DNA from 4 places in the Streptomyces crystallinus genome. Region 4 is predicted to be linked to each of the others. Evidence: riboswitches for the same ligand, from Rfam matches in the RefSeq annotation. Region 4 holds a riboswitch; each other region holds the start of a gene.
What was found. Region 4 has a riboswitch for cyclic di-AMP ahead of ABD236_RS00605 (M23 family metallopeptidase). Riboswitches for the same ligand answer to the same signal wherever they lie in the genome.

Region 1 (7,330 bases), on a different contig from region 4:
CTTCGCCGACCGCCGGGGGGTGGGGCGTCGCTGGCACGCCCACCTCATCGTCAACCTCTCGGTCAGCGCGGGCCGCTTCCACCCCGCGCCCGCCCCGGAGTTGACGGAGATGTCGTACGAGGTGCCCGCGCTGCGGGTGTATCGGGGGACGGAAGTCACGGCGTGAGGCCTGGCGCGTGATGGCCCGTCAGGGACCCGTGGTCGGGCGGGAGTTCACGCGCGCTCGTCGGTGCGGAAGGTGACGTCCTTTCCGGAGAGCGTCGCGGTGAGGCCGTCGGGCGTGGTGGTGAGGGACGTGAGCGCCAGACCGTCCGGGATGCCGCCGAGCGCCAGCTCGCGCTCCAGCATGCCGGTGACCATGGACCGCAGCGCCTTCGGCAGGCCGTCGCCCGCCTTCACCGACCGCAGGGCGAGCGCACGGTCGCCCGCCACCTCGACCCGTGCGCTGGCCCCGACCTTGCCGACGAGGGGCAGCGAGGCGGTGGCCGCGACGCGCGGCTCGGCCTTCGTGCTGTCCTGGCTGTAGCCGATCTCGATGCCGAGTGCGCGGGACAGGTCCTCGTACGACACGAACGCCGTGGCCCGGGCGGAGGCGGCATGGGCCTCGGAGGCGTCCGCCGAGCGGCGCAGTCGGTCGAGTTCGACGTTGAGGGTGGTGATGGGGAGCCTGCCGCCGTCGCGGCCCGCGGGGATGTCGGACGCCTCGATGTCGACGCGGTCGAGGGTGCCGCCGGCCAGCTGGGTCAGTACGGGGAAGCCGTGCACCTTCACGTGGGGCGCGGACTTGAGGCCCTGGGCCTTCTGGAAGGCGTCGGCCGTACGGTGTTCGGTCCAGGCGGCCGCGGCCCGGTCGCCCGCCAGGCCCAGCCCGGCGAGCACGACGACGGCGACGGCGTACTTGCGCCATCCGCGCAGCGCCCGGCTCGCGACAGCACGCGGCGTCATCGCGCGGCCCCCTCATGCTGCGCGCGTATCCCGCACGCGGCGCGGAAGGCCTCGAGCAGCGGGGCGCGCAGCAGCTCGTCCGGCACGTCCTGGCGCGCGGCGACGGTGCTGAGCAGCCCGGTCACGGCCAGCTGCGCCCGGATCGTGCCCGCCAGGTCGTCCGCGTCCGCGAAGGCGGCGAGGGTCTCCGTGCGGTGGTCCCCGAGATCCCCCATGCCCTCGACACCGGCGAGCGCGCCGGGCAGCACCGGCAGCCCGGAGTTGAAGAGGAGGGCGAGGCGGGAGCGGTGGCGCAGCGCCAGGTCGACCAGGTCGGCCGAGGCCCGCCGGTGCCGCTCGGGACCCTCCGGCAGGGCGTCCCAGGTGGCCCGAAGCGCGGCGAACTCGGTCAGCGGGCCGGTCAGTGTCGCCGCGAGCAGCCGCTCCTTGGAGGGGAAGCGGTGCAGCAGGCCCGTCTTGGAGTAGCCGACCCGGTCCGCGATCTCCTGCACGGAGGTGCCGCGGTATCCCCGCGTGGTGAAGAGCTCGGCGGCGGCCTCGACGATCTCCTCGTCGAGCTCGGCGCGCGTCGGGCGTGGCATGACGGTCCTCCCCTGGGCCTGGTCACGCCAAAGTAACAGACCATCTGGTCCTTGTTGGACCAGATGGTCTGCATCCCACCCGGGCGGCAGGAGGACTCGGTCAGTAGGCGCCGTTCACGTTGTCGATCGAGCCGTAGGTCTTGGCCGCGTAGTTGCACGCGGCGACGATGTTGGCGACCGGGTCGTAGCTGTCCGTCGACGTGCCGGGCACGTGGAAGGCCGCGAAGGTGGGGTCGATGACCTGGAGGAGGCCCTTGGACGGGGTGCCGGCCACGGCGTTGGAGTCCCAGTTGTTGATGGCCAGCGGGTTGCCCGACGACTCGCGCATCACATTGCGGTAGATGCCGTCGTAGGAGCCCGGGATGCCGTGCTGGGCCATGATGTCCAGCGACTGCCGGATCCAGCCGTCCAGGTTGTCGGAGTACGTCGCCGTCTTCGCCACGGCGGCGGTCGCCTGCTGGGGCAGGGTGGAGGTCCGCGCCGAGCGGTCGGCCCGCTGGGTCGTGGCCGTACGGTCGGCGGAGGCCGCCGGGGCCTTCTTGCCCACGGCCAGCTCCAGGCCGGGGTGGATGATGGCCGGGTTGCCGCCGATGGCCTGGCGGTTGTCCTGGTAGAGCTGCTTCCAGCCGCCGCTCACCCGCAGGTCCTTGGCGATCTTGGAGAGGGAGTCGCCGGCGACCACGGAGTAGGTCGTCGGCGCCGCCTTGGCCACGGCGGCCGGGGCCTTGGCCACGGCACCGGAGTGCGGGGCCGCCGAGGGCGCGGCACCGGCGCTGGTCGCGCCGATCACCGGAATGATGAGCGCGGCGCCGCCCGTGCCCGCGGCGGCGATGCCCCGGGTGAGGGTGCTGGACTTGGGGCGGCGGTGCTTACCCTTTGCAGGCATGGAGAATTCCTCTCGTTCGCCTGCGAGGTGAGCTGTCGGGTTCGGGCGAGAGTGCCCGGCCGCGCTGCACGCGGCTTCACCCCGAGCCGTTCCGTCATCCGGATTCGGCGGCCTACCTGGTTCCCCCGCTCCTGCCTTTTCGTGTGTGGGAGGTTTCCGGACAGCGGCAGGATTCGGCGGTCCATCCGGATTTGAGCGTGACCGTAAACGAAGGGGACCGGCGTGAACAAGAGCGGGAATTCACGCGGAGATCGTCAAGAAAGATCCACCGGGTTCCGGGGATACGGGTGCTTCTCTCCCCGTACCCCCAACTCGCCCTCCACAGAACGGAATGCGTGCCCCGCCGCGGCCCTGCCCGCCGGGGGCCCGCGTGACCCATTTCACGTCTTCCGCCGACTTTCACCGGGACGACAGATATTTCACTGGCAGCACCCAAATGAAAGCCAATCGAAAGCTAAGCCTCTTTTTCGTTCCCAATGAAACGATTGGCGACATAGGACTTAAAACCGTCACCCAGGGTCCATTTCGGACATCTAGCAGGGCGTCTGGAGCAGCGCCATCTCCTCGTCCGTGAGCCGCAGCGCGCCCGCGGCCACGTTCTCCACCAGGTGGTCCGGGTTGCCGGTGCCCGGGATGGCCAGCACGTGCTCGCCCTGCGCGAGCGTCCACGCGAGGCGGACCTGCGCGGACGTCACACCATGCGCGCGGGCGACCGCGAGGACGGCGTCGCCGTCCGTGGCCCCGGTCTGTGCCGCACCGCTCTCGCGCCCCTCCCCCGCGATGGCGAAGAACGGGACGAACGCGATGCCCTGCTCACCGCAGAGCCGCAGCACCTCGTCGGAGCCCGTCCGCCGGCTGTCCAGGCCGTACCGGTTCTGCACACAGACCACCGGCGCGATGGCCTGGGCCTCCGCCAGATGCTCGGGGTCGATGTTGGAGAGGCCCAGGTGGCGGATGAGGCCCGCCTGGCGCAGCTCGGCCAGCGCGCCGAAGTGTTCGGCGAGCGAACCCGGCCCGTTGAGGCGCAGGTTGACCACGTCGAGGTGGTCACGGCCCAGCTGGCGCAGGTTCTCCTCGACCTGGCCGCGCAGTTGCTCCGGCCTGGCCCAGGGCAGCCACGCGCCGGACGCGTCGCGCCCCGGCCCGACCTTGGTGACGATGACCAGATCGTCCGGATAGGGGGCCAGTGCCCGGCTGATCAGCTCGTTGGCGGACCGGAGCCGGGAGAAGTAGAAAGCCGCGGTGTCGATGTGGTTGACGCCGAGTTCGACCGCGCGGCGCAGCACGGCGAGGGACCGCTCGCGGTCGCTGGGCGTGCCGAGGTCGAAGGCGGCGCTGCCGGTGAGGCGCATAGCGCCAAATCCCAGGCGGTTGACCGACAGGTCACCGAGTTTCCAGGCGCCCGCGGCCGCCGCGCTGATCGTTTCCGTAGTCATGATCGCAGTGTGCCATCCACGCCCGCCGGGCGGAAATGCCCGAACTGTGCGGTGGTTGCGAGAAGTACGGCGGGAAGTGCCGCGAGAGGAACAGCCGAAAAGGCGACGGTATTTCGCAGCCGCCCGCCGCGTCGTCGCGAATCCGGGCGCTACGGCGAAGGATCCGCCGGACGCTCATACGGAACGGCAAGGCGACGGCAATCCTGAAAAGCGTGGTAATCCGACGCCGAATTGAAGACTATCGGGGAACACGAACTGTCGGGGGAAAGCGCCGGGTTCTGCGCGCCGGCCCGGCCGCCTGCGCGGTGGAGCGACCCGGCGCCCTCCCCCCTCCGGCCCGCCCGGCGGGGTCGGGCGGCCGGGGTCTCTTTTTCTTCTCACGGCCCGCGCGCACGCGGCGCCCCAGGGCCTGTCCTCAACCGCCCCGGTACACCGTGGGGTTGCGCGCGCCGGGGCGCAGGGTCACGCGGGCCCCCACAGCGCGGGCACGTTCGGCGGCTCCCAGCCCGGCTGGGCCGTGTGGGCCTGGAGACAGGCGTAGGTGCGGCCGCCGTACGTGACGCGGTCGCCCGAGCGGTAGGAGGTGCCGACGGCCCAGGTGGTGCCGGGCGGGGGGTCGGTGGGCGTGGGGGTCGGTGACGGCGACTGGGCCACGTCGAGCACGAAGTCGAACGCCGCCTGCTTCGCGCCGCCCGCGTCCCGTACGGTCATCAGCAGCCGGGCGTCGAAGAGCGAGTCGGTGTTGTTGCGGGGCTCGCCGGGGAAGTAGAGCTGGGTGGTGAGCACCGGGCGGCCGGGGGCCTGCGCCTTCACATGGATGTGGCGCGTGCGGCCCGGGTAGAGCCCCGGCACGACGGTGGTGAGCGTGAACGCCCCGCGCGCGTCGGTGTACTGGTGGCCCCGCATCCGGAAGCCGGTGTTGTCGTACGCGCCGTTGGTGTCCGCCTGCCAGAAGTCGAGCAGCACGCCCGCCAGCGGCAGACAGGCCCGGCCGAAGACGTACCCGGTGACGGTGAGACGGGTGCCGGGGGTGCCGGGTTCGAGGAGCGAGGTGCGTTCGGGGGAGTTCGGTTTGAAGTACGGGCCCTCTATCTGCTCCGGGGTGGGGTGGTCGCCGTCGTCGCACGGCGGGGTGAGCTCGGGGCCGGTGCCGCTGCCGACGGCGCCGCGCGCCAGGGCGGGCACGGCCGCCATCGACACGGGTAAGGCCACTCCGGCCGCAAGTGCGGCCCGCAGCACGGTCTTGCGGCTGGGCCGGGGCCGCCCGTCGGCGCCCGGCGGCCGGCTCTCGTCAGGTGTGGTCGCGTCGCGCTCGCCATCCATGTCTGCTCCTCGGGGGGAGGTGGGGGATGGCTACGACGCTAGGCGGACGATCGGCTTCGGGCGATGGACGCAATGCGGTGGTCGTGGTGAAAATCTCCGCCGCCGCGCCGGAAGTCACCGGGGCTGGCGCCGGTCTCGCGGCGGAAGAAGCGGCAGAAGTAGGCGGGATCGGCGAACCCGACCCGGGCGGCCACCTGACGTACGGTCAACTCGGTGTGCAGCAGCAGCCGTTTGGCCTCGTGGGTGCGGGCCTGGCGGATGAGCTCGCCGGGCGTACGGCCGGTCGCCTCCTTCACCGCCTCGTTCAGATACCCCACGGACACCCCGATCCGCTCCGCGCACGCCCGTACGGACGGGGGCAGTTCGTCGGCGCGGGCGACCAGCGCGGTGAACTGCCCCGCGACACCGCCCGTGCGGGCGACGGCCGGGGTGACGGGCCGTGCGGGCAGCCGGGCGGCGCGTACGACGAGGATGTGCAGCAGCGCGCGGATCACCCCGTGGAAGCCCTCGGCGCCGGTCCGGTACTCCTCGTACATCTCCGCCACCAGCGAGGACGTCCACGCGTCGGCCTCCGCGTCCAGCTCCAGCCAGGGCCGGGGCCCGAGTCCGCGCAGCAGGGCGCGGTCGTCGGGGTGGTCGAGCAGGAAGTCCTCGGTGAACAGGATCACCCACCCCTCGGGCCCGTCCGGGCACTCCCACTGGTGGACCTGGCCGGGCGCCATGACGCAGAGGTGCGGCGGCCGCAGTGTGAACCGGGCCATATCGAGCACATGGGCACCGGTGCCGCCGGTGACGTGCACGATCTCGTAGAAGGTGTGCCGGTGCGGGAAGTCGGCGCGGGACATGGCGCCGATGGTGTCGAAGGTGCCCATCGCGAACGGCAGCGAGTTGGGCATGGGCACCTCCAGCCGATGCAGCGGCGGCACCCCACCCACCACCTCACACCCGTTCCCCCCGGCCCCCGGCAACACACTCGCCCCACGCATCCGCAGCCTCCCACCGCCGCACACCCGAGATGGTCCAGACCAGTCGGCCCGGGCATCACGATGCCACGGGGACGGGGGATGCGGAACACCGCCGAGCCCTCAGCCGTCCCCACCCTCCACCACAATCAAACAAAAACTTCCAACAAAAGTGTTCAGTTTCTGGTCGTCGAGGCGTAGGTTCCGGTTCGGATCAGTTCGCTCGACGAAGCGGGTACGTATGCAATCTCTGGCCGCAGGGCTCCGGCTGCCCACCAACGGGCTCGACTACACGATTCTGGCGATCTACTTCGTCGTGGTGCTGGGCATCGGGTTCGCCGCCCGGGCGAGTGTGAAGACCAGCCTGGACTTCTTCCTCTCGGGGCGGTCGCTGCCCGCCTGGGTGACCGGGCTCGCCTTCGTGGCCGCCAACCTCGGGGCCACCGAGATCCTCGGGATGGCGGCCACCGGCGCCCAGTACGGGGTGGCGGTGGTGCACTGGTACTGGATCGGCGCCATCCCGGCCATGGTCTTCCTCGGCCTCGTGATGATGCCGTTCTACTACCGCTCCAAGGTGCGGTCCGTACCGGAGTTCCTGCTCCAGCGGTTCGACGCCTCCGCGCATCTGCTCAGCTCCGCGCTGTTCGCCTTCGCCGCGATCCTCATCGCGGGCGTGAACCTCTACGCCCTGTCGATCGTCGTGGAGGCACTGCTCGGCTGGCCGCAGTGGGTGGCCATCGTGGTGGCCGGGCTCTTCGTGCTCGCGTACATCACCGTCGGCGGACTCTCCTCGGCGATCTACAACGAGGTGCTCCAGTTCTTCGTCATCCTCGCCGCCCTCATACCCCTGGTCGTCCTCGGCCTCAAGCGCGTCGGCGGCTGGGGCGCGCTCAGCGACGACCTGGAGGCGGCGCACGGCCACAACTACCTGACCGCCTGGGGAGGCACCGGCATCGGCCAGGGCAACCCGCTCGGCGCCAACTGGCTGACCATCATCCTCGGCCTCGGCTTCGTGCTCTCCTTCGGCTACTGGACCACCAACTTCGCCGAGGTGCAGCGCGCCCTTTCCGCGAAGAACCTCAGCGCCGCCCAGCGCACCCCGCTGATCGCCGCCTTCCCGAAGATGTTCATCGTCTTCCTGGTGATGATCCCGGGCCTGGTCGCCGCCGCCCTGGTGCCCAAGATCGGCACCCCGGG
Region 2 (7,330 bases), on a different contig from region 4:
GTTCGCGTTCCCGCTGCCCATCTACGCCATCTGTGACCTGCTCGGGGTGCCGCGCGAGGACCAGGACGACTTCCGCGACTGGGCCGGGATGATGATCCGGCACGGCGGCGGCCCGCGCGGCGGTGTGGCGCGCTCGGTGAAGAAGATGCGCGGGTACCTCCTGGAACTCATCCACCGCAAGCGGGAGAACCCCGGCGACGACCTCATCTCCGGTCTGATCCGGGCCAGCGACCACGGCGAGCACCTCACCGAGAACGAGGCCGCCGCGATGGCCTTCATCCTGCTCTTCGCCGGGTTCGAGACGACCGTGAACCTCATCGGCAACGGCGTGTACGCGCTGCTGCGCAACCCGGAACAGCGTGAGCGCCTCCAGGCCTCGCTGGCGGCCGGGGAGTCGGACCTGCTGGACACCGGCGTGGAGGAACTGCTGCGCTACGACGGGCCGGTGGAGATGGCCACCTGGCGGTTCGCCACCCGGCCGCTGTCGATCGGGGGTCAGGACATCGCCGCGGGCGACCCGGTGCTCGTCGTGCTCGCCGCCGCCGACCGCGATCCGGAGCGCTTCCGCGACCCCGACACCCTCGACCTCGGGCGCCGCGACAACCAGCACCTCGGCTACGGCCACGGCATCCACTACTGCCTCGGAGCACCGCTCGCCCGCCTGGAGGCGAGGGCCGCGCTGGCAACGCTGTTGCGGCGCCTCCCTGACCTGCGGCTCGGGGCGGATCCTGCCGATTTGCGCTGGCGCGGCGGCCTCATCATGCGCGGACTGCGCACCCTTCCGGTCGAGTTCACGCCCGCCGTAACTGACGGTACGTCAAAACTGTGACTTTCGCGTTATCGCGGGTGCATCGACTTGTGACAAGCGTTCGAGTACGGCTACGTTCACCCCTCGACTCGGCAAACCAGGCTCACCGCCAGGCCCAGCAGTCACAGACGTAGTCACACGGAAGGCCACAGCATGCGCTCCGGGAACGGACGGCACCGCCGACCCCGCCAGGCTCCCGCACTCGTCGTCGCGGCGGGGGTGACCGGCTCGGCCCTCGCCCTGCCGCTCTTCGCCGCGAGCGGCGCGAACGCCGCCTCCGCGACCACCTGGGACCGCGTCGCGGAGTGCGAGAGCGGCGGCGCCTGGAGCGCGGACTTCGGCAACGGGCTGTACGGCGGGCTCCAGCTCTCGCAGGAGACCTGGCAGACCTACGGCGGCACCTCCTATGCCGAGCGGCCCGACCTGGCCAGCCGCGCCCAGCAGATAGCCGTGGCCGAGAAGGTGCTCGCGGCGAAGGGCCCCAAGGCCTTCACCAGCTGCTCGTCGGTCTCCGGGCTCACCTCGGGCGCCGGTGCGCCGGCCGTCGACCCGGGCGCCACCCCCTCGCCGTACGTCCCCTCCGAGGAGGGGGCCGCGACCCCGGACGCCACCGCGACGCCGTCCGCGCCCGCGAAGAAGCCTCCGGCGTCCCGTACGCCCTCCGGCTCCGCCTCCACCGCTCCCAAGCCCTCCACGACGCCCTCGGCGCCGTCCACGGGTGCGAGCGGCAAGCCCGGCTCGACCGACGCCGGCGCCGGCGGTACGGCGAAGACCACCGACCCGGCCGCCGGCTCCGCCTCCGGCGGCAAGCACCGCGGCACGCCGGACCCGGCCGAGAGCGGCACCCCCGCGACCACCGAGCCGGGCAATACGGACAACACCCATGAATCGGGGCGACACGCCTCGCGAGGTGACGCCGACTCACGTGGCGCGGGCGACGTCCTGGGCGCCGACTACACCGTCCGCCCCGGCGACAACCTGTGGGACATCTCGCGCGCGCACAAGGTCGAGGGCGGCTGGTCCGCGCTCTACAAGGCCAACGAGAAGACGATCGGCTCCGACCCGAACCTGATCCTGCCTGGCCAGAACCTTGATCTGAACCTGGCAAAGACGGACAACCCGGCCCCGACCAAGGGGTAGTTCAGGGGTCTATGTCCGCTTCTGTGCAAGTGAGACATGGATCTCTTTCCGTCAACTGCCCTGTCCCGTCCGCCCGGTACGCGCGTTACGCCCCCGACCTGCGGAAACAGGGGGCGCGAAAGAGGCCCGAGGGGCGATTTCTCCCTGATGTGCCCCTTTGAACATCAGGGGTTGGTGTGTTTACGGTCGGAGCGCTCGTCACCACGGGCCCCTCCGACCGGAAACGCCGAATCCTGCCGTCGGTCGCGGGGGAACAGTCGACGCTCGATGCGCCGTAGGCAGGAGCGGGGGACCCAAGGTAAGCGCCGGGCCCGGCCGTTGGGGGACGTACACACGTCCCCGGCGGCCACGGGACCGGCTTGGGGTGAAGACGCGCCACTGGCGCGGCCGGGCCACTCACTCGCCCGAACCCGACAGCTCACCTCGCAGGCGTCGGTGAGGAGAACTCCATGCTGCTTTCTGGCAAGGGCAAGCACCGCCGCCCGTCCAAGGCCGTCCGCGTCGTCACGCTGGCGGGTGTCACCGGTGCCGCCGTCGCCGCCCCGCTGATGGCCGCGGGCTCCGCCTCCGCCGCCTCCGTCTCCACCTGGGACGCCGTCGCCCAGTGCGAGTCCGGTGGCAACTGGTCGATCAACACCGGCAACGGCTACTACGGCGGTCTGCAGTTCTCGCAGTCCTCCTGGGCCGCGGCGGGTGGCACCCAGTACGCCTCCCGTGCCGACCTGGCCACCAAGGGCCAGCAGATCGCCACGGCCGAGAAGCTGCTCGCCATGCAGGGTCCGGGTGCCTGGTCCTGCGCCGGTGCGGGCAACCTGACGGCCGGTGGGTCGGCCGCGGACGTGGACACGTCCGGCGCCGCGAAGAAGGCCGCGCCGAAGAAGGCCGCGCCCAAGGCGGCCCCGGCCCCCAAGCGGGAGTCCGCCCCCGCCTCGCGCGGCGAGTCCCGCCCCGCGCCGGTCAAGACCGGTGACGGCGAGTACACGGTGAAGTCCGGCGACACCCTCGGCTCCATCGCGGCGGCGCACGGCGTCAAGGGCGGCTGGGAGAAGCTGTACGAGCTGAACAAGGACGTGGTGAAGGACGCGAACCTGATCTTCGTGGACCAGCACCTCCACCTCAGCTAGCGCGTGCTGCCCGGTCTTTGTCTGCGGGTGTGTGGTGGGTTGCTCGCGCAGTTCCCCGCGCCCCTAAAGGACTGTGGCTGAGCTGGGTGCTCCGGCGCGGCCTACTACCTAAGGGGCGCGGGGAACTGCGCGAGCAACCACCCACTCAGCCGCAGACGAAGGCCGGGCCCTGGGGCGGAGCCCCCGGCCGCCCGCCGGAGGGCTTTCGGGAAGGGGTGGGGTGGGGGCCCAAAAACCGGCCCCCAAGATCCACTCAGCTGTCAGCTGAACCGGGCCCGGGGCCGCGCCCCGAGCAAAGTCCCGCCCCACACGGGGCGGGGCTTTGTTTTGTTCGGGAACATTTTGCCCCCCGTTTCGTCCCACGACCCGGTCGGTCGGCTGGCCGATGCCCCGGAGCCGGTTAGGCTCAGGGGTGCCGGACCACGCGGCCCGGCCCATTCGCGTCACATCCCAGAAGGAGATGCTCGTGCCGTCCATCGACGTCGTCGTAGCCCGGGAAATCCTGGACTCCCGAGGCAACCCCACGGTCGAGGTCGAGGTCGGCCTCGACGACGGCAGCACCGGCCGTGCCGCCGTCCCCTCGGGTGCCTCCACCGGTGCCTTCGAGGCCATCGAACTGCGTGACGGCGACCCCAGCCGCTACCAGGGCAAGGGCGTCGAGAAGGCCGTCCTCGCCGTGATCGAGCAGATCGGCCCGGAGCTCGTCGGCTACGACGCCACCGAGCAGCGCCTGATCGACCAGGCGATGTTCGACCTGGACGCCACGGACAACAAGGGCTCGCTGGGCGCCAACGCCATCCTCGGCGTCTCGCTCGCCGTGGCCCACGCCGCCTCCGAGGCCAGCGACCTGCCGCTGTTCCGCTACCTGGGCGGCCCGAACGCGCACCTGCTGCCCGTTCCGATGATGAACATCCTCAACGGTGGGTCGCACGCCGACTCCAACGTCGACATCCAGGAGTTCATGATCGCCCCGATCGGCGCGGAGTCCTTCTCCGAGGCGTTGCGCTGGGGCACCGAGGTCTACCACACCCTCAAGGCCGTCCTGAAGCGCAAGGGCCTGTCCACCGGCCTCGGCGACGAGGGCGGCTTCGCCCCGAACCTGGACTCCAACCGCGCCGCCCTGGACCTGATCCTGGAGGCCATCAAGGAGGCCGGCTACGCCCCGGGCAAGGACATCGCGCTCGCGCTCGACGTCGCCGCGTCCGAGTTCTACAAGGACGGCAAGTACGAGTTCGAGGGCCAGTCCCGCTCGGCCGCCGAGATGACCGAGTACTACGAGGGCCTCGTCGACGCCTACCCGCTGGTCTCCATCGAGGACCCGCTCTTCGAGGACGACTGGGCCGGCTGGAAGGTCATCACCGACAAGCTCGGCGCCCGCGTCCAGCTCGTCGGCGACGACCTGTTCGTCACCAACCCGGAGCGCCTGGCCCGCGGCATCGAGGAGGGCACCGCCAACGCGCTGCTCGTCAAGGTCAACCAGATCGGTTCGCTGACCGAGACCCTCGACGCCGTCGAGCTCGCCCAGCGCAGCGGCTTCAAGTGCATGATGTCGCACCGCTCCGGCGAGACCGAGGACGTCACCATCGCCGACCTCGCCGTCGCCACCAACTGCGGCCAGATCAAGACCGGCGCCCCGGCCCGCTCCGAGCGCGTCGCCAAGTACAACCAGCTGCTGCGCATCGAGGAGATCCTCGACGACGCCGCGGTGTACGCGGGCCGCAGCGCCTTCCCGCGCTTCAAGGGCTGACCAGCCCGAGACGGGCCAGTCCGGACACGGGCTGACCGCCCTGTCGTACGTACGTCCCCGGCCGCGGTCCCGTACCGTGTCCGGGGACGTTGTACGTACGTGAGGGGAGCGGGGCGACATGGCCAAGGGCGACCGGGACCGGTTCTCCACCGCGGCCCGGCTCAAGGTGCTCGGCGAGCAGACCGCGGCCCGGGTCTACCGCTCCCAGACCAAGCGCCAGGCGCGCCGCTCCCGGCTCACCGGCCGGGCCGCGCTGCTCGCCCTGGTGATGTGCTCCCTGGTGGTGGCCCTCGCGTACCCGATGCGCCAGTACGTGTCGCAGCGCGGCGACATCGCCGAGCAGCGCCGCAAGGAGCACGACGCGGCCGCGCAGGTCGAGCGGCTGCGCGACGAGAAGGCGCGGCTCCAGGACGACGCGTACATCAAGCGGCTGGCCCGGGAGCATCTGCACATGCAGTTCCCGGGCGAGACCGGCTACACCGTGACCGACCCGTCGGCCGGCAAGGGCCGCCGCGACGGCAAGGCCGCCACCGGCCGCCCCTGGCACCAGAACCTCTGGGACGGCGTGGACAAGGCCGACCGGCCCGGCAACTGACGACGTGAACCGCCAGCGACAGATCCAGACAGACAGAGACTGAGACAGACACCGCGATGGAAACGCCCCCGCCCCAGACGCCCAGCACCGAGCCGACCGAGGCGGACATCGCCGCCTTCCAGGAGCAGCTGGGCCGCCCGCCGCGCGGACTGCGCGCGATCGCGCACCGCTGTCCGTGCGGCAACCCGGACGTGGTCGAGACGGCCCCCCGGCTGCCCGACGGCACGCCGTTCCCGACGACGTACTACCTGAGCTGCCCGCGGGCCGCGTCGGCGATCGGCACCCTCGAGGCCAACGGCGTCATGAAGGAGATGACGGAGCGTCTGGCGACCGACCCGGAGCTCGCCGCCGCCTACCGCGCCGCCCACGAGGACTACATCGCCCGCCGCGACGCCATCGAGGTCCTGGAGGGCTTCCCGAGCGCGGGCGGCATGCCGGACCGGGTGAAGTGCCTGCACGTGCTGGTCGGCCACTCGCTGGCGGCCGGGCCCGGGGTGAACCCGCTGGGCGACGAGGCCATCGCGATGCTGCCCGAGTGGTGGGCCAAGGGCCCCTGCGTCACCCCCTGCGTGGCCGGGGAGGGCGAGAAGTGACGCGGGTCGCGGCCATCGACTGCGGGACGAACTCGATCCGTCTGCTCGTCGCCGACGCGGACCCGGCCACCGGCGAACTCGTCGACCTGGACCGCCGGATGACGATCGTGCGCCTGGGCCAGGGCGTGGACCGCACCGGCCGGCTCGCCCCCGAGGCCCTGGAGCGCACCTTCGCGGCCTGCCGCGAGTACGCGGCGGTCATCGAGGAGTTCGGTGCCGAGCGGCTGCGCTTCGTGGCCACCTCCGCCTCCCGTGACGCCGAGAACCGGGACGCCTTCGTCCAGGGCGTCCTGGACATCCTGGGCGTCGAGCCCGAGGTGATCACCGGCGACCAGGAGGCCGAGTTCTCCTTCACCGGCGCCACCCGGGAGCTGCACGCCGACGGCGACTACCTGGTCGTCGACATCGGCGGCGGCTCCACCGAGTTCGTGGTCGGCTCCCGCCAGGTGCGCGCGGCGCGCTCGGTGGACGTGGGCTGTGTGCGGATGACCGAGCGCCACCACCTGAGCGACCCGGCCACGCCCGAGCAGATCGCCGCGATAAGGGCGGACGTCGAGGCCGCCCTCGACCTCGCCGAGCGGACGGTGCCGCTGCGCGAGCCGCGCACGCTGGTGGGCCTGGCCGGTTCGGTGACCACGGTCGCCGCCATCGCGCTGGACCTCGACGCGTACGACTCGGCGGCGATCCACCACTCCCGTATCTCCCACGACGAGGTCAAGCGGGTCACCGAGCGGCTGCTCGCCTCCACCCACGAGGAGCGCACGGCGATCCCGGTGCTGCACCCGGGCCGCATCGACGTGATCGCCGCCGGCGCGCTGGTCCTGCTGGCGGTCATGGAGCGCACCGGCGCCTTGGAGGTCGTGGTCAGCGAGCACGACATCCTCGACGGAATCGCCTGGTCGATCGCGTGATGGGGGCTCCGGAGGGCTCCCGCGGGGCCCTCCGGACCACCCTCCGCAAGAAAGTTCGTGAAGTTCTTCACAAGGAAAACCCGCCGGTTGCCCTCGATTGGGGGCCGTAGGCCTCTCTTCTGTAGGTCCAGAGGCTCAACGGGGCGCGATCCAGGGGGTCGACCATGTGTTACGGACGTGTTTCCTGGCCCGGTGGTCTAGCCCGCGCGAGGGTGTGAGGGCCAGTTCAGGAGGGGTGAACAACGTTCTCCCCCACACCGTGGTTCCCTCTGTCCACCATGACCTCGGTCACGTGGGCCGCGAAGTGTAGCAGAGACCCCATCGGACCTTGTGAAGGGGCGCACGAGCGAGGCTCCACAGGGGGGTGGATACTCGATGGCATGAGCACCACGGAGCGTCCCCGAATCCTCGT
Region 3 (7,330 bases), on a different contig from region 4:
TTCGTGCACACCCTGCTCCAGAGCCCCGACCCGCATCCGCACCACCCGCACGCCTGAGAGGTACGCCATGTCGCAGAACCAGGGACGGTCCGGCGCCGACACCCGGGAGACGAAGTTCCCCCGGGGTCTCGTGGTCCGGCTGTTCGCCTACCTGATCGCGGGCCACATCTTCGCGGCCTTCCTCTATCTGCTCTTCACCGTCGGGAAGTGACCTTCAGGGCGCGGCTAGGCGGCGTCCTCCACCAGCCGGTCGCGCAGCCGCTCGCGCGTCTCGGCGGTCAGGCCCAGGCCCTCGCTCAGATAGCGGTCGGTGCTTCCCCAGGTCTCCTCGATGGTGTCGAAGGCCGCGTGCAGATAGCCGGCGCGGGCGTCGAAGAGGGGGTTGAGCAGCTCCATGACCTCGGCGCTCATACCGGCCGCCGAGTTGTCGCTGCGGTGCATCTTGTAGCGCCGGTGCGGGTCGTTGGACTTGAGGTAGTCGGCCTCGATGGCGTCCCGCTCCACGCCCACCGCCAGCAGCGACACCGCGATGGACAGGCCCGCGCGGTCCTTGCCCGCCGCGCAGTGCATCAGCGCTGGGACGCTGTCCTCGGCGAGCGCGTGCAGCACCCGGCTGTGCTCGGCCGTGCGCTCGCGGATGATCGTGCGGTACGAGCGGGCCATCCGGTCGGCGCCGCGGCCGTCGGAGAGGACCGAGCGCAGCTGGTTGATGTCGCCGTCGCGGACCATCTTCCAGAACTCGGCCCCGTCGGCGGGGTCGGTGAGCGGTATGTTCACGTTCCGCACGCCCGGCAGCTCGACGTCCGGGCCCTCCAGCCGCTGGTCGGCCGCGTTGCGGAAGTCGAAGATGGTGTGCAGCCCGAGCGAGGTCAGGAAGGCCGCGTCCTGCTCGGTCGCATGGGCCAGGTGGCCGCTGCGGAAGAGCCGTCCGTGCCGCAGCCGCCGGCCGTCCACGGTCGGCAGTCCGCCCACATCACGGAAGTTGCGCACGCCGGCGAGCTCGGGCTCGGTCGAAGGGATCTGCGGAGTCTGCTGCGTCACGTTGGCTCCTGATGTGGTTCGAAAAAAGATCACGCCGCCTCGATCCGACGATACGACATGGGTTCCCGGGGCAATCATCTCGGCGGTCTGACCGAAATGCGACCCCCGCGTACCCATTGCCCTCGCGGGCGCGCTGCCCTGATCCTGTTGCTGATGTTCATGCCTGTGCGTACCTGTGCGGAACTGGGGGTTCGGGATGATCGAGACCGCGGACAGCGGACGGATATGGCTGCTCTCCGGCCGCACCAGCGGTTATGCGCTGCACCTCACGGACCACGGCGAACTCCTGCATCTGCACTGGGGCCCACGGCTCACCCTCGCCGACGCCGAAGCCCTGGCACTTTTGCCCCTCGCGCCCCACCGGCCCTTCGAGTCACCACTGGATGGTCAGGAGGAGTACGTGGTGGAGTGCGGGCCCCGTTTCGCGCGCCCCGCGCTCTCCGTACGGACGCCCGAAGTGCGCGGCACCGAAGGGGAGTTCGCGGGGGCGGACGTCGACGGCGACGAGCTGCGGCTGCGGTTCGCCGACGCGGTGCACCGCCTCGGGCTCACCCTGCACTACCGGATGCGCGACGACTCGGACGTCGTCGAGCGCTGGGCGACCGTCGCCCACGAGGGCGCGCCCGGCGATCCGGACCTGGAGCTGCTCCGCGCCGACGCGGCCGTATGGACACTGCCGCCGCGCGAGGGCTGGCGGCTCAGCCAGCTGCACGGCCGCTGGGCGGCCGAGTCCCGGCTCGTACGGTCCCCGCTCACCCCCGGCGACAAGGTCCTGGGCAGCCGCCGCGGCCACACCGGCCACCAGCACCTGCCCTGGGTGGCCCTGGACGCCGAGGGCACCGCCACCGAGGAGAGCGGCGAGGTGTACGGCTGCGCGCTCGGCTGGTCCGGGTCCTGGCGCATCGCCGTACAGCACCTGCCCGACGGCCGGGTGCAGATCAGCGGCGGCGCCGGGTACGACGACTCCGGGCTGTTGTCGCTCGCGCCCGGCCACGCGTACACCACACCGGTCTTCGCCGGGCTGTGGAGCCCGGACGGCTTCGGCGGGGCCAGCCGAGAGTGGCACGCCTGGCAGCTCGCACGGGTGGTCCCGGAGGCCGGGCGGGTGCGGCCTGTGCTCTTCAACTCCTGGGAGGCCACCCGGTTCGACATCGGCGAGGAGCAGCAGCGGGCGCTGGCCGGGCGCGCGGCCGCGCTGGGCGTCGAGCTGTTCGTCGTCGACGACGGCTGGTTCGGGGAGCGCACCCACGACGCCGCCGGGCTCGGCGACTGGACGCCCAACCCCGAGCGCTTCCCCGGCGGGCTGAAGCCGCTCGCGGACGAGGTGCACGCGCTGGGCATGCGGTTCGGGATCTGGGTGGAGCCGGAGATGGTCAACCCCGACAGCGCGCTGTACCGGGCGCACCCGGAGTGGGTGCAGCACCAGAGCGGCCGCCGGCGCACCGAGTTCCGCAACCAGCTGGTGCTCAACCTCGCCCGCCCCGACGTCCAGGAGCACCTGTGGGAGCAATTGGACGGGCTGCTCTCCAGCGTGCCCGTCGACTATGTGAAGTGGGACTTCAACCGCTCCTTCAGCGACGCGGGCTGGCCCGGCGAGGAGTATCCGCAGCGGCTCTGGATCGACCACGTACGGGCGCTCTACGGCCTGCTGGACCGGCTGCGGGCCGCACACCCCTCGGTCGACTTCGAGTCCTGCTCGGGCGGCGGCGGCCGGATCGACCTCGGCATCCTCTCCCGCACCGACCAGGTGTGGACCTCCGACAACACCGACCCGCTGGACCGGCTCGCCATCCAGCACGGCTTCAGCCAGCTGCACCCGGCCCGGGTGATGGCCGCCTGGGTCACCGACAGCCCCAACACCCTGCTCAACGGCCGCCGCAGCAGTCTGCGCTTCCGCTTCGTCAGCGCGATGGCCGGAGTGCTCGGCGTCGGCGGGGACCTCACCCGCTGGAGCGAGGACGAACTGGCCGAGGCGCGCGGCTGGGTGGAGCTGTACAAGGAGATCCGGCCGGTGGTGCAGCTCGGTGCCCAGTACCGGCTGCGGCCCCCGGAGGGCGGTCTGAGCGCCGTCCAGTACGTACGCGGCGACGACGCCGTCGTCCTCGCCCACCTCCAGGCCCAGCACCACGGGCTGCGGCCCCCGGCCCTGCGGCTGCGCGGCCTGGACCCGGCGGCCGCTTATCGGTGCCTGGACACCGGGGCCGTGCACCGGGGAGCGGTATTGCTGCACCGGGGCCTGGACACCGGGCTTGTGGGTGATCTTGATGCGGCGGTGTTCCGTTTCCGGCGGGCGGGTGCGGGGGAGGGATGAGGAATTCACCCGCCGAGCGCGACAAAGCTGCCCATCTGGGTGTAGCGGCTCAAAACGGGACAGAGTGTGGTGATAGCTCTCGGGCTGGGTGAATCAGGGCGGAACTTTCGTCCGGATTGGGCGATTTGATGGACCCTGTCCATCTCCCGGGCGTGACACGGAGGTTGCCCGTGAGGAGCGTCATATCCGTGACGTTCCGTGGTGGCGGCCCCGAATGAATTCCCCCGTCCGGCCGGGCCCGTTGGGAATTCCGGTCCACGCAGGGTGACCGCAATTCCCCGGTGAATTCGCGGCCGGGAATGCGGATGACGAATGGGCACTTGTCGTGGTGCGCCGGGCTCGCTTACGGTCACCGCAATCCGGGTGGACCGCCGAATCCTGCCACCGCCCGGAATCCGCACCCATCCACGCGTGGCAGGAGCGGGGGACCCAGGTAAGCGCCGTCCGGAATTCCGGCACGGCTCGGGGTGAAGCCGGAGCACCGTGACGCAGCGGTGCCGGCCGGGCAGCTCCAGCCCGAACCCGACAGCTCACCTCGCAGGCGCCGGAGAGGAATCCGCCATGCCCGCGAAGGGTAAGCACCGCCGTCCCAAGTCCAGCCCGATATCCCGGGGCATGGTCGCCGCCGGCACGGGCGGCGCCGCACTCGCCATCCCGCTGCTCGGCGCCACCGGCGCGCACGCCGCGGCGCAGACCGCCGCCCCCGCCGCCGCGCCCCAGCAGACCGCCCGGGCCGCCGCCTTCGTCGCCGCGCCCGCCGCCCCGCAGGCCGCACCGACCACGTACAAGGTCAAGAGCGGCGACTGCCTGTCGCGGATCGCCGAGGACCACCGGCTCGGCGGCTGGCAGCGGCTGTACCAGGACAACCGCGAGGTCGTCGGCTCCGACCCGGCGCTGATCCGGCCGGGCATGAAGCTCGTCCTCGGCGCGAAGGCCGCCGGTGCGTCGCACACCTCCGCCAAGGCGAGCGGCTCGCACGGGACCGGCGCGAAGCCGGCCGCGAAGCCGGCCCCCGCCAAGGCCCACACGTCGACGTCGTCCCAGGCCACCGGCGCTTCCCCGGCCGACACCGCCCCCTCGGCCGGCCAGGGCTCCTCCTCCGGCTTCCGCGCGCCCCTGGACAGCGTGAGCATCGGCACCCCGTACCGCATGGCCGGATCCATGTGGTCCAGCGGTTACCACACCGGCGTCGACTTCGCGGCCGAGACCGGCACCGTGGTGAAGGCCGTCGGCGCGGGCACGGTCGTCTCGGCCGGCTGGGGCGGCGCGTACGGCAACCAGGTCGTCATCCGGCACGCCGACGGCATGTACTCCCAGTACGCCCACTTCTCGCAGCTCTCGGTCTCGGCCGGGCAGAGCGTGACCGAGGGCCAGCAGCTCGGGCTCTCCGGCGCCACCGGCAACGTCACCGGCCCGCACCTCCACTTCGAGATCCGCACCACGCCCGACTACGGCTCGGACGTCGACCCGATCGCCTACCTCCGCCAGCAGGGCGCGAGCCTCTGACGGAAGCCGTGCCGCCCGAATCGCCGGGGGTATTCGGCGTATTCCCGCTGGGGACAACTGACCGGGTGGTCTATATCACCCACCGTCAACCCCTCCTTACGGTCGCGTAGGTCACACGCGTAAGGGAAAGATATGGTCCCGTGGCAGACGATTCGAGATCATTCAACAGCGGTACGTTCGGGTCGTACACGGCGATCGGCGACAGCTTCACGGAAGGGGTCGGCGACCCCGGTCCCGACGGGGCATTCGTCGGCTGGGCGGACAGGTTCGCCGTGCTACTGGCAGACCAGCGACCGGAGGGGGCCTTTCGCTACGCCAATCTCGCGGTCCGCGGCAGGCTCCTCGACCAGATCGTCGAGGAGCAGGTGCCGCGGGCCAAGGAGCTCGCACCCGACCTGGTGAGCTTCTGTGCGGGGGGCAATGACATCATCCGGCCGGGCAGCGACCCGGACGACGTGGCCGAGCGCTTCGAACGCGCGGTGGCCGACCTGAAGAGCACGATCCCGACGGTCATGGTGACCACCGGGTTCGACACCCGCGGGGTGCCGGTCTTCAAGCATCTGCGCGGCAAGGTGGCGACGTACACCGCGCATGTGCGCTCCATCGCCGACCGCTACGGGTGCCCGGTGCTCGACCTGTGGTCGCTGCGGTCCGTCCAGGACCGGCGGGCGTGGGACGCCGACCGGCTGCACCTGTCGCCCGAGGGGCACACCCGGGTCGCGCTGCGCGCCGCCCAGGTGCTCGGGCTCGAGATCCCGGCCGACCCTGACCAGGAGTGGCCCCCGATGCCGCCGCGGGGCACCCTCGAGGTGCGGCGCGACGACATCCACTGGGCGCGTGAGCACCTGGTGCCATGGATCGGGCGACGGCTGCGCGGCGAGAGCTCGGGCGACCACGTGGAGCCCAAGCGGCCCGACCTGCTGCCTCTGTGACGGCCCATCAGGTGGGTTGGCCCCTGGGCCAACCGCGCTGACGGGCCGTCATGTGGGCGGCGCCGTGCGCGGCTCAGCCGTGCAGCAGCTTCCGCTCCGTCTCCGGGTCGAGTCCGACCCGGGGGCGGTCCGGCCGCTGCGGCGCCTCCCCGCCGATCGACCGGAGCCAGGCCCAGGTGTCGGCGGCCGTCTCCGCGACAGGACGGCAGCGCAGCCCGGAGAGCACCGCCTTCCACACGTTGGAGCCGTGCATCGTGCCGTGCAGCTCGCCCGGCGGGATCCACACCGGCAGGTCGCTCCACGGCTCGACCCCGGCGGCCAGGATCGGCTCCGGGTCCGTCCAGCGCAGCTCCGCGCCGCCGCCGGTCACCCGCGCGCACGCCTCCAGGAGCTCGCCCATCGTGGTGTGGTCCGGCGGGCAGACCAGGTTGTACGGGCCGCAGAGCCCGAAGTCGGCGGCGCTCACGATCCACTCCGCCAGATCCCGTACGTCGATGAACTGCACCGGCAGATCGCGCGGCCCCGGAGCCAGCACCTCGCCGCCGCGCGCCATCCGGCCCAGCCACCAGGGCAGCCGCCCGATGTTCTCGTACGGGCCGAGGATCAGCCCGGCGCGCACCAGGAGCGAGCGGTCCGGGCCGAACTCCCGGACGGCGGCGAGCTCGCCGCCGCGCTTGGCCTGGGCGTAGGCCACCTCGCCCTCGGCGTCCGGCGAGCCGTCGACCAGCTCCGCGCCCTCGTCGGCCCCGACCGGGACCGGGTGCTCGTACACCGAGCGGCTCGACACGTACACATACCGGGCGGCCCGCCCCTCGGCGAGCAGCCGCGCGGCGTCGCGCACCGCCGAGGGCGCCCCCGACCAGGTGTCCACGACCACGTCCCACCGGCCGTCGGCGAGCGCCGCCAGACCGTCCTCGGCCGTCCGGTCGCCGAGCAGGGCCCGCACGCCCTTCGGCGGCTCGTGGCGGCCCCGGTGGAAGACCGTCACCTCGTGCCCGCGCGCCAGCGCGGTCTCGGCCACGGCGCGGCCGACGAACTCCGTACCACCCAGTATCAACAGCTTCATGGCCGCAACTCTGCCCGCCGGAACGGCTCCTGAGAACCGGTCCGTGCCGGTCCACGCTCAGGGCGAAATCCAGACGCTCCCGAAGGGCGGCCCGAGGGAGCGTCGAGGGCGGGTTGTCAGGGGCGGTACAGCTGGCCGGGCTTCGGGGCGGCGGGGGAGAGCAGCTGGGGCACGGTCACGAAGGTGAAGCCGCGCGCCTTCAGGGCGTCGATGATCCCGGGCACGGCGGGCACGGTCCCGTCGTAGATGTCGTGCAGCAGGATGATGCCGTCGCGGTCGGCCTGGTCCAGGATCCGCTCGGTGATCAGGGCGGAGTCGTTGGTGGAGTAGTCCTTGGCGGTCGCGCTCCACAGGATCTGCGAGAGCCCCAGCTCCTTGGTGACCTTGGTGACCTCCTCGTTGGTACGGCCCTGCGGAGGCCGCATCAGCACCGGCTTGCGGCCGGTGAGCTTGGCCACCGCCTCCTGGGTGCGG
Region 4 (7,330 bases):
GCGCCCGGCGCCGATCACCGCCACCGAACCGGGCGTCAGCAGCCGCTGCACCGAGCGCGCCTCCGCGCGCTGCTCGCGGGCGCGCTGTACGGCCAGCGACTCGGCGGTCGGCTCCAGATCCAGTGTGAGATGGACCGAGCCGTCCTCGAAGGAACGCTTCTGCTGGTAGCCCGCGTCGGTGAACACCTTGATCATCTTGTTGTTGGCGGGCAGCACCTCCGCCGCGAACCGCCGGATCCCCCGCTCGCGCGCGACCGCCGCCACGTGTTCGAGCAGCGCGGAGGCGACCCCGCGCCCCTGGTGGGCGTCCTGGACCAGGAACGCCACCTCGGCCTCGTCGGCCGGCGCCGAGGCGGGCCGGCCCTGCGCGTTGATCCGGTCGTAGCGCACGGTCGCGATGAACTCGCCCCCCACCGTCGCCGCGAGCCCGACCCGGTCCACGTAGTCGTGATGGGTGAAGCGGTGCACGTCCTTCGCCGACAGCCGGGGGTAGGGCGCGAAGAAGCGGTAGTACTTGGACTCGTCCGACACCTGCTCGTAGAACGAGACGAGCCGCTCCGCGTCGTCGGTCGTGATGGGCCTGATCCGCGCGGTGCCCCCGTCGCGCAGCACGACGTCGGCCTCCCAGTGGGCCGGGTACGCGGGGTCCTGCGTCTTCTCCTGCGGAGCCTGCATACGGGCAGCCTACGGGTCGCGAGGCCGGTTGGGTCGGGTCAAGGTAGGGGCAAGTGGAGAGGGCGGCCAGGGCCGAAGGGCCGCCGGATCCGGGACCCTCGTCGGGATCGAGCACTGCGCAGGACATGAGAGACTGGTCTAGACAACCGTCAGAGATTTCGAAGGGCATCACCATGGCTGAGCGCCGCGTCAATGTCGGCTGGGCCGAGGGCCTGCACGCCCGCCCCGCTTCCATCTTCGTCCGCGCCGCCACGGCCTCCGGCGTCCCGGTGACGATCGCCAAGGCCGACGGCAACCCGGTCAACGCCGCCTCCATGCTCGCGGTGCTCGGCCTGGGCGCGCAGGGCGGCGAGGAGATCGTGCTGGCCTCCGAGGCGGACGGCGCCGAGGCTGCCCTGGAGCGTCTGGCGAAGCTCGTCGCGGAGGGCCTCGAGGAGCTCCCCGAGACCGTCTGACCCCGCCCGGCCGGCCCCTGGCCGGACCCGGCGCGTCACCGCACTTCGCGATCGGAGCCGTGGACCCTGAATTCGGGGTCCACGGCTCCTTTCCTTTTGGGTGCGGGTACCGGTCGCGCGCCGGTACCGGTTACCCGCATGGGCCGGTCGTGCGGGCCGACGGCCCGTTCCGTCGAATATCCGGGGCGATTTCGGGCAGCACGAAACACCCCCGTCGAATCACCCCTTTGTATACGGCGGCCCTGTTAAGCACGGGCGCTCGCGGTGTTTACGGCATGTTGCGAAGGCCTCACCTCGGCCGGGCGCCGCAGGCGATAGGCGGAAAACGCGCGGTCGGCGTGGTGGGCGGCCAGCGACCTGGCCCGTTCGGCGTCGCCGCGCGCCAGCGCGTCCACGATCGCCCCGTGCTCCGCCCAGCACTCGGCGGGCAGCGCGGGCTGCTCCACCACGTACATCCAGGCGATCTTGTGCCGCAGCTGGGTGAGCAACGCGATGAGGCCGGGGCTGCCGGAGGCCTGGGCGAGCGTCTCGTGGAACCAGACGCCCAGCGAGCGCAGATCCTCGCCCTGGCCCCGCCGGATCCGGTCCTGACCGAGCCTGACCAGGCCGCGCAGCACCTTGAGATGGGCCTCGGTGCGCCGGGCGGCGGCCCGCGAGGCGGCCAGCGGCTCCAGCATGGTGCGCAGTTCGAGCAGGTCGGCGGCCTCCTGCTCGGTGGGCTCGGCGACACAGGCCCCGGCGTGCCGGCGCGTGGTGACGAACCCCTCGGACTCCAGCGTGCGCAGCGCTTCGCGGACGGGCACTCGGGAGACCCCGTACCGCCGGGCGAGCACTTCCTCGGTGAGCCGGCTGCCGCGCGCGAAGAGCCCCGTGACGATGTCGTCGCGGATTGCCGTGCATACCGATTGCGCCGGAATGCGCATGACCGAACCTCCGCCTTAATCCCCGCGAAACGCGGTCGATCGACGCCTGTTCGGCGACTCTATTCCAGCGGCTGTTAATTCCCGGTGACATGCCGTATGCAATGCATATCTTTTGGCCATGGACGGATCACGCAGGGGGCGGGGGCACGACGAAGCCCCCGGCGCGGGCGCCGGGGGCTTCGGTGGGACGCGGGACGGCCGTGTCAGAGGTTGACGCCGTGCGAGCGCAGATAGGCGATCGGGTCGATGTCCGAGCCGTACTCCGCGGAGGTGCGGGCCTCGAAGTGGAGGTGCGGGCCGGTGGTGTTGCCGGTGTTGCCGGAGAGGCCGATCTGCTGGCCCGGCTCGACGCGCTGGCCGACGTACACGCCGATGGACGACAGGTGGCCGTACTGCGTGTACGTGCCGTCGTTCATGCGGATCACGATGTTGTTGCCGTAGGCGCCGCCGTAGCCCGCCTCGACGACCGTGCCGAGGCCCACGGCGTGCACCGAGGTGCCCATGCCCGCGTGGAAGTCGATGCCGGTGTGGCTGCCGGAGGACCAGATCGAGCCACCGGTCTTGTAGCCGGTGGAGACATAGCTGCCGGCGATCGGGGCGACGAAGGAGTTGAGGCGCTTGCGCTCGGCCTCGCGGGCGGCGCGCTCCCTGGCCTCGCGCTCCTCCTTGGCCTTCGCCTCGGCCTTGCGCTTCGCCTCGGCGGCGGCGCGGGCCTTGTCGGCGGCGTGCTGCTGGGCGGCGGCCTGGGCGTCGATGCGGTCGGCGAGCGAGTCGCCGATCACGATGGCCTGGGTGATGCCGGTGTCCTCGACGGAGGCGGCGGCGGGGGCCGCGGTCTCGGCGGCCAGGGCCGGCGAGGCGAGGGTGCCCACGACTCCGGCGGTGGCGAGAGTGGCGATGCCCGCTATGTTCGCGCTCTTGCGCGAGACGGCGCTCGGACGACGGTGCTTCCCGGTGGCACGGGTGAACGCCATGGAGTGGCGGTGTCCTTTCCTTCCATCTCGCCTACCGGGTTAGCTGACGGGTTCGGAGCTGGAAGGTCTCCTACGGGCCCCTCCGCGAACGGAGGCGTCCGATTCACCCCAGGGACTGAGTGGGTCCCCGGCTCCCCTGGCTCGCGCCAGTTGGGGACTCGGCGATCGCTGTCCGGTGCCGCGGCTGCGACGGGTGGTGACGGACAGCCGGACTGACGCTAGACGGCTGATCTTTCAATCACCAAACAGACGCGTCTTTTTGTAGCGCACGCCACATGACAGACAGGCAACCTCCCCAATAAACCGGACATAAGGGAGGACCCCGGCGGCCTCTCGGCCACCGGGGTCCTCACCCGGCTCGTCCGCCCGCCCGCGAGGCAGCCCCGGCGGACGGTCCAATCAGCCCGCCACGACGGTGACTTCACCGATTCCGAGGGCCTTGACGGGCTCCACGATCTGCGCCGCGTCCCCGACGAGCACGGTCACCAGCCGGTCCACCGGGAAGGCGCTGACGACCGCCGCGGTGGCCTCCACGGTGCCCGTGTCGGCCAGCCGCGCGTACAACTGCGCCTGGAAGTCGTCCGGGAGGTGCTGCTCGACCTGGTCGGCCAGCGTCCCGGCGACGGCGGCCGCCGTCTCGTACTTCAGCGGGGCCACGCCCACCAGGTTCTGCACGGCGGTCTCCCGCTCGGCGTCGGTGAGCCCCTCGGCGGCCAGCTTGCGCAGCACCGTCCACAGGTCGTCGAGCGCCGGGCCGGTGTTGGGCGTGTCCACCGAGCCGCTGATGGCGAGCATGGCGGCGCCGGTGCCCTCCGCGCCGGAGCGCAGCACCTGGCCGTAGGCACGGACTCCGTACGTGTAGCCCTTCTCCTCCCGCAGGACGCGGTCCAGGCGGGAGGTGAGGGTGCCGCCCAGGCAGTACGTCCCGAGGACCTGGGCGGGCCAGACGCGGTCGTGCCGGTCGGGTCCGACCCGGCCGATCAGCAGCTGCGTCTGGACGGCGCCGGGCCGGTCCACGATGACCACGCGGCCGGTGTCGTCGGCGGTGACCGGGGGCATCGGGCGCTCCTCGGCCGGAGTGCCGGTCCACGCGCCCAGGGTGTCCGCCAGGACCGCGTCCAGGTCGGTGGCGCCCAGATCGCCGACGACCACCGCGGTGGCCGCGGCCGGGCGTACGTACGCCTCGTAGAAGGCCCGGACCGCGCCCGCGTCGATGCGGCTGACGGTCTCCTCGGTGCCCTGGCGCGGGCGCGACATGCGCGCGGTGGCCGGGAAGAGCTCGCGGGAGAGCTGCTGGGCGGCGCGGCGCGCCGGGTTGGCCAGCTCGTGCGGGATCTCGTCGAGGCGGTTGCGCACCAGGCGGTCCACCTCGGCGTCGGCGAACGCGGGGGCGCGCAGCGCCTCTGCGAGCAGCCCCAGCGCCTTGGGCAGCCGGGAGACCGGGACCTCCAGGGAGACCCGCACGCCCGGGTGGTCCGCGTGCGCGTCCAGGGTGGCGCCGCAGCGCTCCAGGTCGGCGGCGAACTCCTCGGCGGAGCGCTTGTCGGTGCCCTCGGAGAACGCCCGCGCCATGATCGTGGCCACGCCGTCCAGACCGGCCGGCTCGGCGTCCAGCGGGGCGGCGACGAAGATCTCGACGGCCACGACCTGCTGGCCGGGGCGGTCGCAGCGCAGCACGGTGAGCCCGTTGGGCAGGGTGGCGCGGTCGGGGGCGGGGAACGCCCAGGGACGGGCCGCGCCGGCGGCCGGCTGGGGGTGGAACTGCATCGTCACGCCGGTCTCGCTCACTGCTCGGCTCCCTTGGCGTCGGCGTCGGCCGCGTCGTCTGCTGCGGCGGTGGTCGGCTCGTAGACCAGCACCGCCCTGTTGTCCGGGCGCAGGGTGGCCCGGGCCACGTCCCGCACCTCCTCGGCGGTGATGTCGAGCACCCGGTCGACGGCGGTCAGGGCGAGCTGGGGGTCGCCGAACAGGACCGCGTAACGGCAGAGTTCGTCGGCGCGGCCGGCGACCGTGCCGAGCCGGTCCAGCCACTCGCGCTCCAGCTGGGCCTGGGCGCGCTCCATCTCCTCGGCCGTGGGGCCCTCTTCGGCGAACCGGGCCAGCTCGTCGTCGACGGCCGACTCGATGTCGGGGACCTCGACGCCGCCGGACGTCTTCACGTCCAGCCAGCCCAGCGAGGGGGCGCCGGCCAGGCGCAGCAGGCCGAACCCGGCCGCCACGGCGCTCTGGTCGCGGCGCACCAGACGGTTGTGCAGCCGCGAGGACTCGCCGCCGCCGAGGACGGTGAGCGCCAGGTCGGCGGCGTCGCACTCACGGGTGCCGTCGTGCGGCAGTCGGTAGGCGGCCATCAGGGCGCGCGCGGGGACGTCCTCGTGGACGACCTCGCGCAGCTGCTCGCCGATGACGCCGGGCAGCGCGCCGTCGCGCGGCGGCTGCTTGCCGTCGTGCGAGGGGATCGAGCCGAAGTACTTCTCGATCCAGGCGAGCGTCACCTCGGGGTCGATGTCGCCGACGACCGAGAGGACGGCGTTGTTCGGCGCGTAGTACGTACGGAAGAAGTTCCGCGCGTCCTCGAGCGTCGCCGCGTCCAGGTCGGCCATGGAGCCGATCGGCGTGTGGTGGTACGGGTGGCCCTCCGGGTAGGCCAGCGCGGTGAGCTTCTCGAAGGCCGTGCCGTACGGCACGTTGTCGTACCGCTGGCGGCGCTCGTTCTTGACGACGTCGCGCTGGTTCTCCATGGACTCCTCGTCCAGCGCGGAGAGCAGCGAGCCCATGCGGTCGGCCTCCAGCCACAGCGCGAGCTCCAGCTGGTGGGTGGGCATGGTCTCGAAGTAGTTGGTCCGCTCGAAGCTGGTGGTGCCGTTGAGCGAGCCTCCCGCGCCCTGCACCAGCTCGAAGTGGCCGTTTCCGTGGACCTGGTGCGAGCCCTGGAACATCAGGTGCTCGAAGAGGTGAGCCAGGCCGGTACGGCCCTTGACCTCGTGGCGGGAGCCCACGTCGTACCAGAGGCAGACCGCGGCGACCGGGGTCAGGTGGTCCTCGGAGAGCACCACGCGCAGGCCGTTGGCCAGCCGGTGCTCGGTCGCTGTCAGGCCGCCGGAGCCGGCCTGGGCGGTGGCCGTGTGACCCATGGGCATGTACGTCCCTTCGATCGCGGTGAAGAAGTCCTGCCACTGTATGCAAGCGCACCGACACCTGGCGAAGTTCCCGGGTCGCGGTCTGCGTTGTCAGTGGGACGGTCCACAATGGTCGGCGTCAGCAGCAGACCTTGTTGGTGGTCGCTAAGAAGAACTCGTTGGTGAAGGAGCCGCAGCCGCGATGGCCCGCCGCAGCACGAAGACCCCGCCGCCGGACGATTTCGAGGAGAAGATCCTCGACATCGACGTCGTGGACGAAATGCAGGGCTCCTTTCTCGAGTACGCCTACTCGGTGATCTACTCGCGGGCCCTGCCGGACGCCCGCGACGGCATGAAGCCGGTCCACCGCCGCATCGTCTACCAGATGAACGAGATGGGCCTGCGCCCCGAGCGCGGCTATGTGAAGTGCGCGCGCGTGGTCGGCGAGGTCATGGGCAAGCTCCATCCGCACGGCGACGCGTCGATCTACGACGCGCTGGTGCGGATGGCCCAGCCGTTCTCCATGCGCCTGCCGCTGGTCGACGGCCACGGCAACTTCGGCTCGCTCGGCAACGACGACCCGCCGGCCGCGATGCGCTACACCGAGTGCAAGATGGCCGACGCCACCTCGCTCATGACCGAGTCGATCGACGAGGACACCGTCGACTTCTCCCCGAACTACGACGGCCAGGAGCAGGAGCCGGTGGCGCTGCCCGCCGCGTTCCCGAACCTGCTGGTCAACGGCGCGACCGGGATCGCGGTCGGCATGGCGACCAATATGCCGCCGCACAACCTGGGCGAGGTCATCGCCGCCGCCCGCCATCTGATCCGCCACCCGAACGCGGACCTGGAAGCGCTGATGCGCTTCGTGCCCGGCCCCGACCTGCCCACCGGCGGCCGGATCGTCGGCCTGTCCGGCATCAAGGACGCGTACGAGTCGGGCCGCGGCACCTTCAAGATCCGCGCCAAGGCGGCGGTGGAGAACGTGACGGCCCGCCGCAAGGGCCTGGTCGTCACGGAACTGCCGTTCACGGTCGGCCCGGAGAAGGTGATCTCCAAGATCAAGGACCTGGTCGGCTCCAAGAAGCTCCAGGGCATCGCCGACGTCAAGGACCTCACCGACCGCTCGCACGGTCTGCGCCTGGTCATCGAGATCAAGAACGGCTTCGTCCCGGAGGCCGTCCTGG

Region 1: linked by a shared signal. The riboswitch ahead of ABD236_RS13685 (transglycosylase SLT domain-containing protein) and the one ahead of ABD236_RS00605 (M23 family metallopeptidase) in region 4 are both predicted to bind cyclic di-AMP.
Region 2: linked by a shared signal. The riboswitch ahead of ABD236_RS10240 (transglycosylase family protein) and the one ahead of ABD236_RS00605 (M23 family metallopeptidase) in region 4 are both predicted to bind cyclic di-AMP.
Region 3: linked by a shared signal. The riboswitch ahead of ABD236_RS15375 (M23 family metallopeptidase) and the one ahead of ABD236_RS00605 (M23 family metallopeptidase) in region 4 are both predicted to bind cyclic di-AMP.

The regions. Positions count from the first base shown of each region.
Region 1 is NZ_BAAACA010000014.1:686,020-693,349, forward strand. Features, by position in the region: gene ABD236_RS13670 (LamG domain-containing protein) at 1-166, shown strand, start outside; gene ABD236_RS13675 (LmeA family phospholipid-binding protein) at 214-945, opposite strand; gene ABD236_RS13680 (TetR/AcrR family transcriptional regulator) at 942-1,526, opposite strand; gene ABD236_RS13685 (transglycosylase SLT domain-containing protein) at 1,627-2,412, opposite strand; cyclic di-AMP (ydaO/yuaA leader) riboswitch at 2,415-2,601, opposite strand; gene ABD236_RS13690 (oxidoreductase) at 2,946-3,848, opposite strand; gene ABD236_RS13695 (dioxygenase family protein) at 4,311-5,171, opposite strand; gene ABD236_RS13700 (helix-turn-helix transcriptional regulator) at 5,210-6,157, opposite strand; gene ABD236_RS13705 (sodium:solute symporter family protein) at 6,375-7,330, shown strand, end outside.
Region 2 is NZ_BAAACA010000012.1:69,516-76,845, forward strand. Features, by position in the region: gene ABD236_RS10230 (cytochrome P450 family protein) at 1-829, shown strand, start outside; gene ABD236_RS10235 (transglycosylase family protein) at 962-1,948, shown strand; cyclic di-AMP (ydaO/yuaA leader) riboswitch at 2,209-2,395, shown strand; gene ABD236_RS10240 (transglycosylase family protein) at 2,398-3,072, shown strand; gene eno (phosphopyruvate hydratase) at 3,533-4,819, shown strand; gene ABD236_RS10250 (FtsB family cell division protein) at 4,938-5,414, shown strand; gene ABD236_RS10255 (DUF501 domain-containing protein) at 5,471-6,007, shown strand; gene ABD236_RS10260 (Ppx/GppA phosphatase family protein) at 6,004-6,918, shown strand; gene ABD236_RS10265 (NAD(P)/FAD-dependent oxidoreductase) at 7,299-7,330, shown strand, end outside.
Region 3 is NZ_BAAACA010000014.1:1,066,731-1,074,060, reverse strand. Features, by position in the region: gene ABD236_RS15395 (helix-turn-helix domain-containing protein) at 1-57, shown strand, start outside; gene ABD236_RS15390 (DUF6126 family protein) at 68-211, shown strand; gene ABD236_RS15385 (tyrosine-protein phosphatase) at 226-1,041, opposite strand; gene ABD236_RS15380 (alpha-galactosidase) at 1,238-3,352, shown strand; cyclic di-AMP (ydaO/yuaA leader) riboswitch at 3,728-3,909, shown strand; gene ABD236_RS15375 (M23 family metallopeptidase) at 3,914-4,858, shown strand; gene ABD236_RS15370 (SGNH/GDSL hydrolase family protein) at 4,999-5,790, shown strand; gene ABD236_RS15365 (NAD-dependent epimerase/dehydratase family protein) at 5,864-6,856, opposite strand; gene ABD236_RS15360 (polysaccharide deacetylase family protein) at 6,973-7,330, opposite strand, start outside.
Region 4 is NZ_BAAACA010000001.1:142,172-149,501, reverse strand. Features, by position in the region: gene ABD236_RS00620 (bifunctional acetate--CoA ligase family protein/GNAT family N-acetyltransferase) at 1-675, opposite strand, end outside; gene ABD236_RS00615 (HPr family phosphocarrier protein) at 849-1,130, shown strand; gene ABD236_RS00610 (GntR family transcriptional regulator) at 1,376-2,053, opposite strand; gene ABD236_RS00605 (M23 family metallopeptidase) at 2,257-3,027, opposite strand; cyclic di-AMP (ydaO/yuaA leader) riboswitch at 3,041-3,201, opposite strand; gene ABD236_RS00600 (M16 family metallopeptidase) at 3,427-4,794, opposite strand; gene ABD236_RS00595 (M16 family metallopeptidase) at 4,812-6,164, opposite strand; gene ABD236_RS00590 (DNA gyrase/topoisomerase IV subunit A) at 6,346-7,330, shown strand, end outside.